4 regions of the Streptomyces chartreusis genome follow, and region 3 is predicted to be linked to each of the others. Evidence: riboswitches for the same ligand, from Rfam matches in the RefSeq annotation. Region 3 holds a riboswitch; each other region holds the start of a gene.
The links. Region 3 has a riboswitch for cobalamin ahead of CP983_RS08150 (energy-coupling factor ABC transporter permease). Riboswitches for the same ligand answer to the same signal wherever they lie in the genome.
Positions count from the first base shown of each region.

Region 1: another riboswitch for cobalamin. It lies ahead of CP983_RS33565 (cobalamin biosynthesis protein); the one in region 3 lies ahead of CP983_RS08150 (energy-coupling factor ABC transporter permease).
Region 2: another riboswitch for cobalamin. It lies ahead of CP983_RS30500 (SCO2321 family membrane protein); the one in region 3 lies ahead of CP983_RS08150 (energy-coupling factor ABC transporter permease).
Region 4: another riboswitch for cobalamin. It lies ahead of CP983_RS14535 (ribonucleoside-diphosphate reductase subunit alpha); the one in region 3 lies ahead of CP983_RS08150 (energy-coupling factor ABC transporter permease).

Region 1 covers NZ_CP023689.1:7,610,520-7,614,833, forward strand. The annotation lists gene CP983_RS33565 (cobalamin biosynthesis protein) at 1-852, opposite strand, end outside; cobalamin riboswitch at 952-1,071, opposite strand; gene CP983_RS33570 (hypothetical protein) at 1,227-1,448, opposite strand; gene CP983_RS33575 (inorganic phosphate transporter) at 1,484-2,719, opposite strand; gene CP983_RS33580 (lysozyme) at 2,873-3,646, opposite strand; gene CP983_RS33585 (class II aldolase/adducin family protein) at 3,853-4,314, shown strand, end outside.
Region 2 covers NZ_CP023689.1:6,931,238-6,935,551, forward strand. The annotation lists gene CP983_RS30490 (energy-coupling factor transporter transmembrane component T) at 1-1,155, opposite strand, end outside; gene CP983_RS30495 (SCO2322 family protein) at 1,148-1,813, opposite strand; gene CP983_RS30500 (SCO2321 family membrane protein) at 1,810-3,054, opposite strand; adenosylcobalamin-variant (AdoCbl-variant) riboswitch at 3,179-3,273, opposite strand; gene CP983_RS30505 (alpha/beta fold hydrolase) at 3,857-4,314, shown strand, end outside.
Region 3 covers NZ_CP023689.1:1,956,143-1,960,456, forward strand. The annotation lists gene CP983_RS08135 (LpqB family beta-propeller domain-containing protein) at 1-107, opposite strand, end outside; gene CP983_RS08140 (M20/M25/M40 family metallo-hydrolase) at 125-1,429, opposite strand; gene CP983_RS08145 (M55 family metallopeptidase) at 1,422-2,255, opposite strand; cobalamin riboswitch at 2,356-2,541, shown strand; gene CP983_RS08150 (energy-coupling factor ABC transporter permease) at 2,572-3,273, shown strand; gene CP983_RS08155 (energy-coupling factor ABC transporter substrate-binding protein) at 3,270-3,638, shown strand; gene cbiQ (cobalt ECF transporter T component CbiQ) at 3,642-4,314, shown strand, end outside.
Region 4 covers NZ_CP023689.1:3,463,104-3,467,417, forward strand. The annotation lists gene CP983_RS14525 (NACHT domain-containing protein) at 1-1,827, opposite strand, end outside; gene CP983_RS14530 (GNAT family N-acetyltransferase) at 1,984-2,490, shown strand; cobalamin riboswitch at 2,543-2,679, shown strand; gene CP983_RS14535 (ribonucleoside-diphosphate reductase subunit alpha) at 2,805-4,314, shown strand, end outside.

The sequences.
Region 1 (4,314 bases), 5.7 Mb from region 3:
CTCGACGTCGTGGACGCCCACGGCCCGTCCGTTCCCGTTCAGTACGGGACGGTGCTCGACCCGGCCGCCGTAGGAGAGGGTCCCGCCCAGCCGCACCCCGAGGGCGCCCGCGAACGAGGTCTCGACGGGCCCGGCGTTGGGGCTCGGATGCGCGGCGGCATCGGCACGCCAGGCCCGCACCGCACCCAGGGGATCGTCGCCGGCGAGGGTGGCGAGTACGGCCGTCAGCCGTGCCCCCGGCCAGCCGGCCACGTCGTCGAGGCGGGCCGAAGCCCAGCCGTAGCGCAGGTACTTGGGCGACCTGTGCCCGACCATCGCGTCGAGCGTGTTCACGGCCCGGAAGCCGAGCAGTCCGGGCACCCCGCCGACGGCCCCCCACACCAGGGCGCCCACGACCGCGTCGGAGGTGTTCTCGGCGACGGACTCCACGACCGCCCGCGCGATCCCGTCCGCGTCCAGCGCCTGCGGATCCCGTCCGCACAGATGCGGCAGCCGCGCCCGGGCCGCCTCGACGTCCCCCGCCTCCAGGGCCCGCCCGATGGCACGGGCCTCCCGGGCGAGCGAGGTGCCCCCGACGACCGCCCAAGTGGCGGCGCCGGTCAGCGCGAGGGAGGCGGCCGGAGAGGTACGGACGACACGGGCGGCGACGGCACCCAGGGCCACGGCGCCACCGGCGCACACGGCGGTGTGCAGGGCGCCGCGTGCGCGGTCGTCGCGCCACAACACCCGTTCCACGGCGGCCGCGGCCCGTCCGAACGCGGCGACCGGATGCCCCCGGCGGGGATCGCCGAGCAGCAGGTCACCGAGGAGCCCGGCGGCGGCGCCGTACGCGAAGACGCGATCGGCTCGCATCGGGGTCAGCCGACCGTAGGGCCGGACGAGGGTCTGCTACTGCATGTCGATCGGCAGGCGAGCATCGCGTTGTGTCCTCACTCAGGGTGTCCGCGCCCTGGTTCGACGAGACCGACGGCGAGAGTTCCTGGCTCCCGGGGATTGCTACCCCGGTCACAGTGGCGGGACCGCGCCGGATTCTCACCGGCTTCCTCTTCTGCCGTCGTACTTGGCCCCGGAAGTCCACCACGGGGTTCCGAGGGGCGTCAACTTGCCGTTGACCTGCGACGGGAGAGTGTGCGAAGGCCCACACAGCGGCGAGGTGCGGGACGGTCGTCCGTCCCGCACCTCGGGTGTTTCGCGTGTTGTGGGTCAGGCCACGGCGGGCCTGTGGGTCACGCCACGATCAGATAGATCCCGTAGCCCACGGCGGCCGCGCAGGCCGCGAAGCAGGCGTAGGCGCCGGTGACCGCGAGCGAGGCCGAGTCGCCCTGGGCCACGGCCCGTTCGCGGCGCGAGAGGCCCGCGACGCCGAGGGTGAACAGGCCCACCAGGGCCACCGTGACCACGAGGCTGACGCCGAAGACGGAGCCGAGAGCCGCCCAGTCGATCTTCATGCTTCTACTTTCTGGATAGCCGGATTACGCGGCGGTCAGACGGTGGCCTGCGAGGACGCGGGCTCGGAGGACGACGGGGCCGGGATGGTGGCCGAGAGGTCCTCGGCCGGCGTGCCCGCCGGGGGCGGGGTGACGGCGGCGATGGCGGTGGTGACCACGCCGGGCGCCTCGTCGGTCTCGTTGACGTTGGTGTGGTCGACGACCTCGCGGCGGGAGATCTTCCAGATCGCGGCGCTGGAGGCGACCAGGAAGACGGCGACGACGGCCGTGCCCCAGGTGCCGAAGCCCGTCACGTACTCCGCGAGCGCGCCGACCAGGGCGGCGGCCGGCAGGGTCAGGCCCCAGGCGACGAACATCCGGGTGGCCGTCGACCAGCGGACGACGCCGCCCTTGCGGCCGAGGCCGGCGCCCATCACCGAGCCGGAGACGGAGTGCGTGGTGGAGAGGGAGAAGCCGAGGTGGGAGGAGGCCAGGATGACGGTGGCCGCGCTGGTCTGGGCGGCGAAGCCCTGCTGCGGCTGAAGGTCGGTCAGGCCCTTGCCCATGGTGCGGATGATGCGCCAGCCGCCGAGGTACGTGCCGAGCGCGATGGCCAGGCCCGCGGAGAGGATGACCCACATGGGCGGGTCCGAGTCGGGGGCGACGACGCCGCCGGCGACCAGGGCGAGGGTGATGATGCCCATCGTCTTCTGCGCGTCGTTGGTGCCGTGCGCGAGCGAGACCAGGCCGGCGGAGGCTATCTGGCCGGTCCGGTAGCCCTTGGCGGCGGCCTGGCCGTCGGCCTTCTTGCCGAGGCTGTAGGTCAGGCGGGTGCCGAGGAACGCGGCGATGCCCGCGACCAGCGGGGCGGCGATCGCCGGGATCAGCACCTTGGTGACGAGCGCGTCGCCGTGGACCGCGCCGACGCCGGCCGAGGCGATGGTGGCGCCGATCAGACCGCCCATCAGGGCGTGCGAGGAACTGGAGGGCAGGCCCACCAGCCAGGTGAGCAGGTTCCAGAGGATCGCACCGACCAACGCGGCGAAGATGACCTCGGGACGGATGCCGGTCTCGTCGACGAGACCTTTGGAGATCGTGTTGGCGACCTCCACGGAGAGGAAGGCGCCGACAAGGTTCAGCACGGCGGACATGGCCACCGCGACCTTGGGCTTGAGCGCACCGGTCGAGATGGTGGTGGCCATCGCGTTGGCGGTGTCGTGGAAACCGTTCGTGAAATCAAACGCGAGTGCGGTTACCACCACAATCGCGAGGATCAGCGAGAAGTTTTCCATTTACCCAGGCAATCGTTCGAGGTCATTGGCTGGACGAACGTAGGTAACCTGGATGAACGCAAGGTGAACTGGGGTGGGCCGCATGGTGTCCGGGAAGGCTGGAAGAGGCAACCTCGGAACGGCCGGTGGCCGCGCGGCCCGGACGCTGCGGGGCTAGTGGCCCCGGGCGAACTTCTGGAGCTGGGTCATGGACCCGTTGAAGAGATTCTGGTCACCCGGCAGGCTGCCGGCGTTGTCGTACTGCCAGAAGGTCCAGAACTGCCATCCGGCCGGCATCGAACCGGCCGTCGACGAATTGTAGCGGGCTATCCACAGAGCGTGGTTCGACGCGAAGGCGCGGCTGGTGCCGGTGCAGGTGTTCCACCAGTGGGTCGTGGTGTAGATCACCGGGCGGCGGCCGGTCAGCCGCTTCACCTCGTTGCTGAAGGACTGGATCCAGGCGACCATCTTCGCCTTGCTCAGTCCGTAGCACTTCTGCCTGCCGTACGGGTTGTACTCGATGTCCAGGGCGGGCGGCAGGGTCCAGCCGTCCGGCCGCCAGGCGCCGCCGTTGCGTACGAAGAAGGCGGCCTGGGTCTTGCCCGAGGACTTGTTCGGCAGTGCGAAATGGTACGCGCCGCGGACCAGGCCGGCGTCGCGTGAGCCGCTGTACTGCCGGCCGAAGTAGGGGTTGCGGTAGGTGTGGGACTCGGTGGCCTTGACGTAGACGAACCTCGCGCCCTTCGCCCTGGAGCTCTGCCAGTCGACGTCCTTCTGGTGGGACGAGACGTCGTGGCCCTTGGGCTTGCTCGCGGCCGCCGCCGGGATCTCGGCGAGTGCGGTTCCGCTGAGGGTGAGGGCCGCCACGGATATCGCTATGAGGCGGGAGCGGTGGGTGCGTTGACTGAGGCGGGAACGGTGGCGGGACGGTTTGTGATCACGGGCCATATTTCCCCCCGGAATGGCGACGTGTGCGACAAATCTCCCAGAGGCTACTGGAAGATCGTTGAAATCCGATCGATCTCAGGCCAAGGCGGGAGTGGGGTGGTGTATCGGCCTGTGCGCCCTGCCGGAGGCCGGGCTTCCCCCTTAAAGTGCGCCGCCCCGGCGGCGACTTGACGCCGTGTCGGCGTGGTGGCTGGCAGGATCGCCGCATGGTTGAGGAGCGGCGGGATCAGCGGGGCGGGCGGGATGCGCGGGAGGGCGCACAGGGAGTGGGGGAGGCGTGGGGCAGGAGTGCGCGCCCTGAGGAGGTGGAGGCATGGGAGGCCCTCGTGGCGACGGCTCGGCGGACCGTCTCGGAGGGGCTCGTCGTGGGTACGTCCGGCAATGTCTCGGTGCGGGTCGGGGACACGGTGCTGGTCACGCCGTCGGGGGTGCCGTACGACCGGCTGTCGCCGGACGATGTGACGGGGGTCGATCTGGCCGGGGACCGGGTGCTCGGGTCGCTCGTGCCGACCAGTGAGCTGCCGATGCACCTGGCGATCTACCGCGCCACGGACGCCGGTGCCGTTGTCCACACCCACGCGGTCCATGCGGCGGCGGTCTCGACGCTGGTGCCGGAGCTTCCGCTGATCCATTACATGGCCGCGGCGCTCGGGGGGCCGGTTCGGGTC
Region 2 (4,314 bases), 5.0 Mb from region 3:
GGGAGTGCGAGGCGTGGGGCTGATGAAGGCCGGGAGGAGGCCGAGGAGGACCGCTGCCGCGGGCCACAGGGGGAGAGTGGGGGCGACCAGGGGGATCACGCCGGGGTTCAGGGCTTCCGGGGTGCGGTCCGCGGCCAGCGTCAGCAGGGCGGCGACCGCCGCGCCGGAACCGGCGACCAGCCAGGCGCGGGCGTCCCAGCGGTCGGGGCGGTAACGGGTGCGCGGGGAACGCCGGCTGCCAAGGCGCAGGCCCGCGAGGGCGGCGACGACCCCGGCGAGGAGGACCGGGAGTCCGTAGGTGCCGCCGTCGGCGGTGAGCAGCCCGTACGTCCCGGCGCAGATGCCCAGCAGGCCGCCGAGGGTGAGCGCGGTGGTCGTACGGCGGACGCGGGGCGGGACGTCGGCGGTACGGCCGTAGCCGCGCGCGTCCATCGCGGCGGCGAGGGCGACCGACCGCTCCAACGCGCCCTCCAGGACCGGGAGCGCCACCTGGAGGAGGCCGCGGACGCCGGTGTCGGGCCGGCCGCGCAGCCGGCGGGCGGCACGCAGCCGCTGGACGTCGGCGATGAGATTGGGGGCGTAGGTGAGGGCGACGACGACCGCCACGCCGATCTCGTAGAGCGCGCCGGGCAGGGACTTGAGCAGGCGGGTGGGGTTGGCGAGGGAGTTCGCCGCGCCCACGCAGATGAGGAGCGTCGCCAGGCGCAGGCCGTCGTAGAAGGCGATGAGGACGGTCTCGACGGTGACCTTGCCGCCCAGGCGGATCCCCTGCGCCCAGTCGGGAAGGGGGATCTCGGGGAGGGTGACGATCACGTGCGTGCCGGGGAGCGGGGAGCCGAGGAGCACGGCGAAGACGAGCCGGATGAGGAGGACGGCCAGGGCCAGCTTGAAGAAGACGGAGTAGGAGCGGGCCCAGGGGGCGTTCGGGCGGCAGGTCGCCACGACGTACGCGGAGGTCACGATGAGGAGGGCGAGGAGGAGCGGGTTGGTGGTGCGGGTGGCGGCGGTACCGAGGGCGAGGGCCCAGAGCCACCAGGCGCCGGGGTGCAAGGGAGGGGCGGTAGCGCCCCGAAGGGGCGCGGGGAACTGCGCGATCAGCCACGACGGCGCCGCGGAGGACCAGCCCCCCGTCCGGGGCGCGGTGCGCTCAAGCATCCCCGCGCCGCCGTGCCTGCCAGACCGCCGCCGCCCCCAGCACCACCACCACGGCGATGCCCGCGACCAGGCCGAGCGAGAGCCCGCCGTCCGAGTCGCCCTCGGCCGCGCCGGCACTCCGCCCGGCCGCGGTCGGCTGCCCGGTCTCCCGGCCGCCGCCCGACACCTGATCGCCGCAGCCCTTCTGCGGATACCCGGTGATCGCGCACAACAGGGCGTTGGTGTCGTAGCGCAGGGGCTTGGCTACGGCCGCGAGGGCCTCGGCCGTGGTCGCGTCTGGAGCCACCCGGGCACAGGCCGTACGGCGGGCGGGGGGCGTCTCGCCGGACGGGGCGTCGGCCGCCGTACCGAAGTCGATGACCAGGGCGATCCGCTTCCTGCCGTCCTCGGCGGGCGTCCTGGCGCAGATCACCGCGAACTCGGCCGCGCCCCTGGGCCGTGTCGCGTCCTTCGAGTCCTCGCTCACGGCGAACCGGAAGCCCTGGACGTCGCCGTCGGAGGGGCGGGCGAGGGAGGGGCCCTGGGTGGCGTAGACCCAGGTGTCGCCCTGGCGCTCCCAGAAGGACCAGTAGCGGTAGCCGGCCGCCTGCGCGCCCTGGGCCGCGCCGGTCAGCAGGACCAGCGCGGCCAGGAGCGGGGCGAGCACGCGGCGGATCACGCCTGGGGGCCCTTCTTGCGGCCGCTCAGCAGGAAGCCGATGCCGATGCCGACGACGAGGAAGATGCCGACGTACCACCAGACCCCGAAGGGACTGTCGTCCTTCTTCTTCTCCTCATTCGTGGCCTTTGCCGCGGCCTGCGGGGCGGGGCCGGTGGCGTTGAGCTGCTCGACCAGGTCGGCGCCGCCGAAGTCGCGGGGGTCCGTGCCGGTGGCGTGGGCGGCGAGGATCAGCTGGGCGTAGGCGGCCGGGCCGCTCTGCTTCGCCCACTTCGCGGAGTTCTGCTCCAGCCAGCGCAGCGGCTTCTCGGCGGCGTCGGCACCGGAGAGGGCGGCCAGTGCGACGACCGCGTCGGCGGTGTTGCCGTAGTCGGGCTGGTCCTCGGCGCCGGGGAGGGTGGAGGTGAGGTGGCCGTCCTTGGCGAGGGCTTCGGTGAGGTGGGCGGCGCCGTTGACGGCGGCCTGCTGCGAGGACGGGTAGCCGCCGTCGGTGCAGTTCGCGGCGGGCGTCTCCTTGCCGGGGCTCACGACGAGGCCCTTGCCGAGCGAGCCGAGGACGCCGGCCGCGGTGGCGTCGGCGTTGGCGAGCAGCTTGCCCTTCTTGTCGGGCTGGAAGGCGAACGCGCCGCCGTCGTCGGCCTTGCAGGGCAGGGCGAGCTGCTTGAGGGCGTCGTAGGCCGACTGCCCGTCCTTGCGGACATCCGCGGGCTTCTCACCGGCGGCGGCGAGCGCACCGATCACCACGGAGGTGGAGTTGGTGTCGCTGGCCCCGCCCGGCATGTACCCCCAGCCGCCGTCCTTGTTCTGGACGGACTTCAGCCAGGTCACGGCCTTGGAGGTGGCGGCGTCGTGCCCGCCGAGCGCGACGAGCGCCTGGACGGCGGCGGCCGTGTTGTTGGTGTCGACGAGGGTCTTGGCATCGCAGTCGGCGGCGGCGTCGGCACGGTAGGGCGCGAAGGCGCCGTCCGCGCACTGCTGCGTGAGCAGCCAGTCCACGGCCTTCGGGGCGGGCTTCACCCCGACGGTGTCCTGGGCGAGCATCGCGAGCGACTGCCGCCAGACACCGTCGTAGGTGGGGTCGGTGGTGCCGTACAGCTCGGCGGGGTACGTGGGCTTCGCGGGCGCGGAGGGAGAGGAGTCGGCGGGTGACGCGGACGGGGAGGAGTCGGCGGCTATGGCCGGCGCGGCCGCGCCGATCACGACGGCGGCGGCCAGAACCGCGGCGCTGTGACGGACGTACATGATCGGCGGGTGCCCTTCCCTAAGGGGAACCGGGCAGCACAGGGGAGACCCCGGCGGCTCGGCTCCGTATACCTCGACGGTGCCGCACTCCGGCGGACTGCCGGGGCACGTGAGCCGGTCACTTCCCGTACGCGGCGATCCGGCTCACCGGCCTTCGACGACGACCGGTTCACGGTTGCGGGTCAGCGCCGGATTTGCACCGGCTTTCCCACGTACGGGTGTGATGACGACGGCGACACTCTACCCGGGGGTAGGTGGGGGGTGAGAGGGGGCTGGGGGCGGCGGAGGTGGTCCGGTGCCGAGGGAGGTCGAGGGCGGCCGGTTCGGCTGGATTTCGCCCATGGGTGTTGCAGGGGGTTGCCGAGCTTCGTGGTGAGCGTGTGCATGATCCTGGCCGGGAGGTCGGCCCCTCCTTGCGGACGGATCGGTATCGGCCGACGTCAGGATGCGAGGGGTGTCGGGCGGCCCCATCATGTGGGTACTGCCCTTGGACAGCGTGATCGCCGCCCTGGGGCGTCGCGATCACAGAAGTGTCAAACCAAACATGCATTTTGCGCCGAATGGCTATCGGTGTGGCTGGAATGACCTGCCGGAGGGTGGGAATCCTCTACCGTTTGGTCGGTGCGAGCGGCCCTTCGGGACGCGCAACCGTCACCCCATGACATTGCGTCTTTCGGAAAACCCTTGGTCCGTCGCGAATGACGGCTGGTTTGTGTGTCGACTGGCGCTCTGACGGGCGGGATGCTGATTCTCTGGGTCCTGCTCCGGGCGGCCGCGGCGCTGGCGACGGGAGGCACACCTGGTGTTGGGAAGTGTCAAGAGCGGCGATGGCAGGCTGCTCTTCTTCGAGACGTCGGGGGACCCGAAGGGCCACCCGGTGTTCTTGCTGCATGGCACTCCGGGCAGCAGGGTCGGGCCGCGTCCACGGACCAGCGTTCTCTACAAGCTGGGCATCCGGCTCATCTCCTATGACCGGCCGGGGTACGGGGAGTCGCAGCGGTTAAAAGGCCGCGCTGTGCGTCACGCCGCTGCGGATGTGGCGGCCATCGCCGACCAGCTGAATCTTGGACCGTTCTCCGTGCTGGGCCGTTCCGGTGGCGGGCCTCATGCGTTGGCGTGTGCGGCGCTGCTTCCGGACAGGGTCGCCAGTGCTGCCGTGCTGGTCAGCATCGCTCCTCCCGATGCAGACGGGCTCGACTGGTTCGAGGGGATGGCTCCGTCCAACGTCATCGCCTACAAGGCCGCCAAGGCGGCTCTCCG
Region 3 (4,314 bases):
CAGGCCTCCTCCCCCACGAAGCCCACGAAGTCGGGCCGCCCCTCGTGCGCCGCGGCGACGGCCGCGTCGATGGGCGAGGGCCAGGAACCGTACGCCAGCGTCCGCACTTTCTCCCCCAACTCCCCTAGGCCGTACGCAGAAAACGGTCGAGCACGCGTACGCCGAAGTGCAGTGCCTCGATGGGCACCCGCTCGTCGACGCCGTGGAACATGGCCCCGTAGTCGTAGCCCTCCGGCAGCTTCAGCGGTGAGAAGCCGTAACCGGTGATGCCGAGCCGTGAGAACTGCTTGGCGTCGGTGCCGCCGGGCATGCAGTACGGCACGACGTGCCCCTCGGGTGCGAACTCCTCGACGGCCGCGCGCATCCGGGCGTACGTCGGCGAGTCCACGGGCGACTGGAGGGCCACCTCGTGATGGTGGAACTCCCAGTTCACGTCAGGTCCGGTGAGCTGGTCAAGGGTGGCGCGGAACTCGTCCTCGTGACCCGGGAGATATCGGCCGTCGACATACGCGACGGCCTCCCCGGGGATGACGTTGACCTTGTAACCGGCCTCCAGCATGGTCGGGTTGGCGCTGTTGCGGACGGTCGCCTCGACCAGCCGGGCGGCCGGGCCGAGCTTCTCCAGCAGGCCGTCCACGTCGTCCAGGTCGGCGTCGAGGCCGTAGAGCGCGGCGAGTTCGGTGAGGGCCGCGCGGACGGTCGGGGTGAGCCTGAGCGGCCACTCGTGGGCGCCGATACGGGTGACAGCGGCGGCGAGGCGGGTGACGGCGTTCTCCCGGTTGGGCCGCGAGCCGTGCGCGGCACGCCCGTGGGCGGTGAGCTTGACCCAGCCGGTGCCGCGCTCGCCGGCGGCGAGGGGGTAGAGCTGTCGGCCGCTGCCGTCGTGGACGGTGAACGCCCCGGACTCGCTGATTCCCTCGGTGCAGCCCTCGAACAGCGCGGCGTGCCGGTCGGCGAGGAACCCGGAGCCGTCCTCGGCGCTGGCCTCCTCGTCGGCGGTGAACGCGATCACGACGTCCCGGCGGGGCCGTACGCCCTCGCGGGCCCAGGACCGCACGACGGCGAGGATCATCGCGTCCATGTTCTTCATGTCGACCGCGCCCCGGCCCCACACGACGCCGTCGCGGATCTCCCCGGAGAAGGGGTGCACGCTCCATTCGCCGGCCTGCGCGGGCACCACGTCCAGGTGACCGTGCACGAGGAGTGCGTCCGCCGACGGGTCGGTGCCCTCGATACGGGCGACGACGTTGGTCCGGCCCTCGGTGCGCTCCAGCAGGGCGGGTTCCAGGCCCGCCTCGGCCAGCCGCGCGGCCGCGTACTCGGCGGCGGGGCGCTCACGGCAGTCACCGCCGCCGCGGTTGGTCGTGTCGATGCGGATGAGGTCGGAGGTGAACGTGACGACTTCGTCCAGTGCCTGCCCGTCAGCCATACTGCTCCTCCACCGAGGCCGAGGCGATCGTGGTGACCGCCTTGAAGGTACGGATTCCCTCGTACATTCGCTCGCTGGTGTACGCCACCTTGCGCTCGCCGATACGTTCGACGCCGGGAACGACGGTGACGGCCATCGCGAGGTGTTCGGCGTCGAACTCGACGGCGACGGTGAACGGTCCCCCGCGCACCGGTTCGTGACGGACCGCCAGCCCGGCCGCCTCCTTTGCCGCGGCACGGATGTCGGCGGCGGTCCTGGCCGGCGTACGGCACACGGCGGCGTACCGCGAGACGTGGTCCTTGACGGCGACCTTCGGCGCCCCGGGCGCGTAGCCGAGCGCGTCCTCGCAGGCCAGGTCGTCGCCGGTGACCAGCACCACGGGGACGCCGTACTCTGCGACGACGTGCGCGTTCAGCAGGCCCTCGCTGGCCCGGACGTCGTTCAGCCACACCCCTGTGATCTGGTTCGCGAGGTAGGTGTGCGCGAGAACACCCTCCATGCCGGCGCCCGCGTGGTAGCCGACGAAGGCGATGCCGTCCACGTCGCCGTGCTGCACGCCCTCGACCATGGACAGCGTCTTGTGCCGGCCGGTGAGCATCTCGGCCCGCTCGTCGAGCCGTTCGAGCAGCAGATTGCGCATGGACCAGTGCGCCTCATTGATGAGGACGGCGTCGGCGCCGCCGTCGAAGAATCCCAGCACGGCGGCATCGACGTCCGAGGTGAACATCGCCCGGCAGCGCTCCCACTGGGGAGTCCCCGGAAGCACGTCGGCCGGCCAGGTCACACCGGTGGCGCCCTCCATGTCGGCGCTGATGAGGATCTTCATGCTCGATCACGTTACGCGCCCGGGAGGGAACCCGCCACGAAGCGGACGAACGCCGCTTTCACACCTTTGGGGTGTGCTTGTCAGCCACCCGCCAAGGGCACTAATGTCACCACGCCTTGGTGAACGGGAAATCCGGTGTGATGCCGGTGCGGCCCTCGCCACTGTGAATCGGGAAGTCCGGCTCCTGCCCTCGCGGGCAAGCCACTGGGTCCTTGTGACCCGGGAAGGCGGAGCACGGGCGGTGTCACCCGTCAGCCAGGAGACCGGCCAAGGCACGTCAACCATCCACGAGGTGCTGGAGAGGGTCTGCTGAGCCATGCACATAGCCGAGGGTTTTCTGCCCCCGGCGCACGCGGTCGCCTGGGGCGTCGCGTCCGCGCCGTTCGTCGTACACGGAGTACGGTCACTCACCCGTGAGGTCCGGGAGCATCCCGAGAGCACACTGCTGCTCGGCGCCTCCGGGGCCTTCACCTTCGTCCTTTCCGCCCTGAAGCTGCCGTCGGTGACCGGCAGCTGTTCGCATCCCACCGGCACGGGCCTGGGCGCCATCCTGTTCCGGCCGCCGATCATGGCGGTACTGGGCACCATCACGCTGCTGTTCCAGGCGCTGCTGCTCGCGCACGGCGGTCTGACCACGCTCGGCGCCAACGTCTTCTCGATGGCGATCGTCGGGCCCTGGGCCGGCTACGCGATCTACAAGCTGCTGCGGCGCTACGACGTGCCGCTGATGGTCGCCGTGTTCTTCGGCGCGTTCGTCGCGGACCTGTCGACCTACTGCGTGACCAGCGTCCAGCTGGCGCTCGCGTTCCCCGACCCGGGCAGCGGATTCGTGGGCGCGCTCGGCAAGTTCGGCTCCATCTTCGCCATCACCCAGATCCCGCTGGCGGTGAGCGAGGGCCTGCTGACGGTGCTCGTGATGCGGCTGCTGGTGCAGTCCAGCAAGGGCGAACTGACCCGGCTGGGCGTGCTCCTCGCCAGGAAGCAGTCCCGCAGCGAGACGGAGGCGGTGGCCCGATGAGCAGGAACACGAAGATCAACGTCCTGCTGCTGCTCGTGGTGGCCGCGCTCGCCGTGCTGCCGCTGGCACTCGGCCTGGGCGACCACAAGGAGGAGCCGTTCACCGGCGCCGACGGCGAGGCGGAGACGGCGATCACCGAGATCGAGCCGGACTACGAGCCCTGGTTCTCGCCGCTGTACGAGCCGCCGTCCGGTGAGATCGAGTCGGCCCTCTTCTCCCTCCAGGCGGCGCTGGGTGCCGGTGTCCTCGCCTACTACTTCGGGCTGCACCGGGGACGCAGGCAGGGCGAACAGCGGGCAATGGAGCGGGCCGGCGAGGAGGCGGCGGCCGGTGCCGCCGAGGAGTCGAAGGCCGACAGGGTCTGACACGTGCTGCCGATCGACGCGGCGGCGCACAGCAGTCGCTGGCGCCGCCGTCATCCCGTGGACAAGGCCGTGCTCGGGCTCGGTCTCACCGTGCTCGCGATCTCCCTGCCGCCCTGGCCGGGTGCCGCGTTGGTCCTTCTCACCGCGCTGACCGTGCTGCTGGGGCCGGCGGGCGTGCCCGGGCGGCGGCTGTGGCGGGCGTACCGCGTGCCGCTCGGTTTCTGTGTGACCGGCGCGGCCACGCTGCTGGTCCAGGTCGGCGGCGGGCAGGGCTTCGTGTCCCTCGCCGCCGACGGGCCGCTGCGCGCCGGTGAACTGCTGCTGCGCACCTCGGCGGCCTCGCTCGGGGTGCTGCTGTTCGCGTTCACCACGCCGATGTCGGACCTGCTGCCGCGGCTGGTGAAGGCGGGGGTGCCCGCACCCGTCGTGGACGTCGCGCTGGTGACGTACCGCATGAGTTTCCTGCTGCTCGACTCGATGCGCCGGGTGCGGGACGCGCAGGCGGCCCGGCTCGGGCACACCACCCGCGCCGCGACCTGGCGTTCGCTGGCCGGCCTCGGCGCGACCGCGTTCGTGCGGTCCTTCGACCGGGCCACCCGCCTGCACGCCGGGCTCGCCGGGCGCGGCTACGACGGCACCCTGCGCGTCCTGGTGCCCGAGGCGAAGGTCTCCGTCC
Region 4 (4,314 bases), 1.5 Mb from region 3:
GGCGCGGACGCCTTCCCGGCGGGCCCTGACCCCGGCGGCCCGGCGGCGCGACAACAGCACCAGAGCCATGAGCAGTTCACGGCTGGGGCCGGGCGGCTGGAGCACGTGCTCGACGAGTTCCCCCGCGCCCCGCTCCCCCAGCTGCCGCAGCACGCGGTAGCCGAAGTAGGCCTGGATGATGCTGTGCGGGAAACGGACCTTGCGCTCGAAGCCCTCCACCAGGCCCAGCCTGTCGGCGTTGCGCGCGATCCGGGCGAGGGCGGCGCGGCACTGGTCCATGTTGCCCCCGCGCAGCCGCTTCCTCTCGTCCGGGCCGATCCGCCGGCACAGCACGTCCCAGATCTGCTGCCGGTGCCACTCGGAGAAGACGTTCCCGCGCCTGCCGTACCGGTCGAAGCCGCGTCCGCCGGCCCACAGGTGCCCGGCGCGGGCCTGCGCGCGCCGCATCGGACCGGGGTGGACGTCCGAGTCGAGCAGTTCCCCGAGGCCGACCTCCAGCTTGTCCTGGAGCAGTCCCACGCAGGCCAGGGCGGAGACCACCTCGACGGCGTCGCGGCGCTCGCGCCGGCTGAGGGCGACGTCCCGGCGCAGCCGGCCCTCGCACAGCGCCTCGTCCCACGTCTCCAGCAGCCACAGCCGCAGCATGCCGCGGTCACGGCTGCGGGTGTTCATGTGCTGCGGGTCGTTGTCCGGCCGGTCGTGCTCCAGGGCGCCGTGGCGGTGCAGTTCGCGGGCGATCTGGAGGTAGACGGGCGACTCGGTCACCTCCGCCGTCTCCACGATCCAGTCGACGCGGCGTTCGTCCGTCTCCGGGACGCGTGCCTGCACGAACCGCAGGGCCTCCTCCTCGCTGAGCGGTTCCAGCTCCACGATCGCGGCCGGGGTGCTCTCCAGCGGGCTGTGCGGCCGGGAGGCGATGACGAGGGGCAGCTTCTCCTCGTAGGCCCGCTCGATGGCCCGCCGGATGATGTTGTCCCGGTTCTGCTGGAAGCCGTCACCGAGGAGGGCCTCCTCCAGTCCGTCGGCGATGACGACCGGCTTGTCGTCGGCGAGGAGTTGCTGCCAGACCCGCTCCGTCTTGCCGCGCGCGAGGATGCCCCGGGGTGCCTCGTCGATGAAGCGCTGTTTGGCCATGCGCTCGAAGTTCAGGTCGCTGCCGCCGTTCGCGTCCCGCAGCCGGATCGGCACGGGTACGGCGTTCTGCTCAGCCAGCAGCTCGGTGAGCCGTACCAGGACGGCGGTCTTGCCCACGCCGACGCCGCCGACGAGCAGATAGGGCCGACGGGTGGAGCGGTCCCGCAGTCGCTCGGCGATGACCTGGGCGATCTCCTCCCGGCCCACGATCTCGGCCGTGTCCGGGCCGGCCGTGAGGACCATCCCGTGAGGGTCGTCCCGTGCCTTGGTGAGATAGCGCCGCTTGGTCCACCGGTACCACCAGAACAGGAAGAGCGTGGCGGCGATCGACGCGGCGAGCACCGGGCCGACGAAGCGCATGACCGTCTCGAACCCGGGGTTGCCCTGCCGCCATCGCTCGAAGCCGGTCGTGTTGCTCGAAATCAGGATGTACAGGCCCTCCACCACCCAGGCGAACAGGGCCAGCGCGGCCACCGTCCAGATGGCCCGGGTGACATTGGTGTAGGTGAACCACCTGCGCCACTTCTTGGGGCGGGCGGTGCCTCCGCGGGACTCCAGGCGGATCGCCATCCTGTGCCGGTGGCCCACGAACCCCTGCCTGACCCGGTCGGCCGCCCGCCTCGGAGCCAGCGTCGCCATCGGCGCGTTGCGCGGCCGCTTCTTGCCGGGCGGACTGCCGACAACCCTCGTCATCGTTCGTCTCCTTCCGAGAACGACTCTCGAAACGGAGCGACCGCGGGGCGCCGACACCTATCTCCATGGAAGCACTCCCGGAACTCCCCGCAACCCGGCGGCCCTCGGCGGAAAACCCCGGGCCCGCCCGCCCGGCCGTCCGGCAGACTCGGGCCCATGGACATCGCGATCAGGCCGGCGGAACCCGACGAGTTCGACGCGCTCGGCGAGATCACCGCCCGGGCCTATCTCCACGACGGACTCCTCGACTTCGGCGAGAGCGACGAGTACCTGGGCGAGCTCAGGGACGTGGCCAAGCGCGCGGCCGCCGCCGAGGTGCTCGTGGCCGTCGCGGACGGCCGGCTGCTGGGCGGGGTGACCTTCGTGCCGAGCGGCGGCCCCATGGCCGACATAGCGCGCTCCGGCGAGGCCGAGATCCGGATGCTGGCCGTCGACCGGGCGGGCCGTGGACGCGGCGCCGGCGAGGCCCTCGTCCGCGCCTGCGTCGAACGCGCCCGGGGCACGGAGGGGTGCGTACGGATCGTCCTGTCGACCCAGCGCACCATGCACGGCGCCCACCGCATCTACGAACGGCTGGGTTTCGTTCGCACACCCGAGCGGGACTGGAATCCGATCCCGCAGCTCGTCGACATCACTCTTCTCACCTATGAGTTGACGCTCTGAAACCAGCGCGACACAACATCTGGGGGTGGCGTGGCGGGTGAGCACAAGATGTATGCTCATGCTCGCTGTCGCCGCAGGGGAATCCGGTGCGAATCCGGAACTGTCCCGCAACGGTGTACTTGTGCATGTCTGTTCCCGCAGTCGTGCCCAGGAGTCAGTCCGAGGACCTGCCGACAGCGCGCCCGGCCGACCGGCCGGTGCGCCCTGACGTCCGGGCCTCGTGGAATGGGCCGGTGGACGCGACGCCGTGTGCGCTCGTGTGCTGCCCCCTGCCCTCCGCAAGGCCCCCGTGCCGAGCGAGGGAGAGCCCCCACGTGACCATCGCGCCAGCAGACCCGGCCTCAGCCGTCTCACCGGTCCCCACCGACGAGGACGGCCCCGGAACCGCGTTGCTGCGGCTCCTGGCCGAGCTGACCGCCGACCTCCCCGACGCCGACCCCGGCCGGGTGGCCGCCGCCGCGTTGCGCGGCCGGTCCGCCCGGGCCGACGAGGCGGAGCTGCGCGAGCTGGCCACCGAGGCGGCGGCCGGTCTCATCTCCGAGGACCCCGCCTACAGCAGGCTCGCCGCCCGGCTGCTGACCATCTCCATCGCCGCCGAGGCCGCCTCGCAGGGTGTGACGTCCTTCACCGAGTCGGTCGCGGTCGGCCATCGCGAGGGCCTCATCGCCGACCGCACCGCCGAGTTCGCGCGTCTGCACGCGGCCCGCCTGGACGCCCTGGTGGACACGGCCGCCGACGACCGCTTCGGGTACTTCGGCCTGCGCACCCTGCACAGCCGGTACCTGCTGCGGCACCCCATCACCCGCAAGGTGATCGAGACGCCCCAGCACTTCATGCTGCGTGTCGCCGCCGGTCTCGCCGAGGACGACACCACCCGCTCCGTCGACGAAGTCGCCGCGCTCTACGGCCTGATGAGCCGCCTCGACTACCTGCCGTCCTCCCCCACGCTCTTCAACTCCGGCACCCGGCACCCCCAGATGTCGTCCTGCTACCTCCTGGACTCCCCCAAGGACGAGCTCGACTCCATCTACGACCGCTACCACCAGGTCGCCCGCCTCTCGAAGCACGCCGGCGGCATCGGACTGTCGTACTCCCGCATCCGCTCCCGGGGTTCGCTGATCCGCGGCACCAACGGGCACTCCAACGGCATCGTCCCGTTCCTGAAGACGCTGGACGCCTCGGTCGCCGCCGTGAACCAGGGCGGCCGGCGCAAGGGCGCGGCCGCGGTCTACCTGGAGACCTGGCACTCCGACATCGAGGAGTTCCTGGAGCTGCGGGACAACACCGGTGAGGACGCCCGCCGTACGCACAACCTGAACCTCGCGCACTGGATCCCGGACGAGTTCATGCGCCGGGTCAACGCCGACGCCCAGTGGTCCCTGTTCTCCCCCGCCGACGTGCCCGAGCTGGTCGACCTGTGGGGCGAGGAGTTCGACGCGGCCTACCGCAAGGCCGAGGAGCGAGGGCTCGCGCGCAAGACCATCCCGGCCCGCGATCTGTACGGCCGCATGATGCGCACCCTCGCGCAGACCGGCAACGGCTGGATGACCTTCAAGGACGCCGCCAACCGCACCGCCAACCAGACGGCCCTGCCGGGCCATGTCGTGCACTCCTCCAACCTCTGCACGGAGATCCTGGAGGTCACCGACGACGGCGAGACGGCGGTCTGCAACCTGGGTTCGGTCAACCTCGGCGCCTTCGTCAGCGGCGGCGACATCGACTGGGAGCGCCTCGACGAGACGGTCCGCACGGCCGTCACCTTCCTCGACCGCGTCGTCGACATCAACTTCTACCCGACCGAGCAGGCGGGCCGCTCCAACGCCA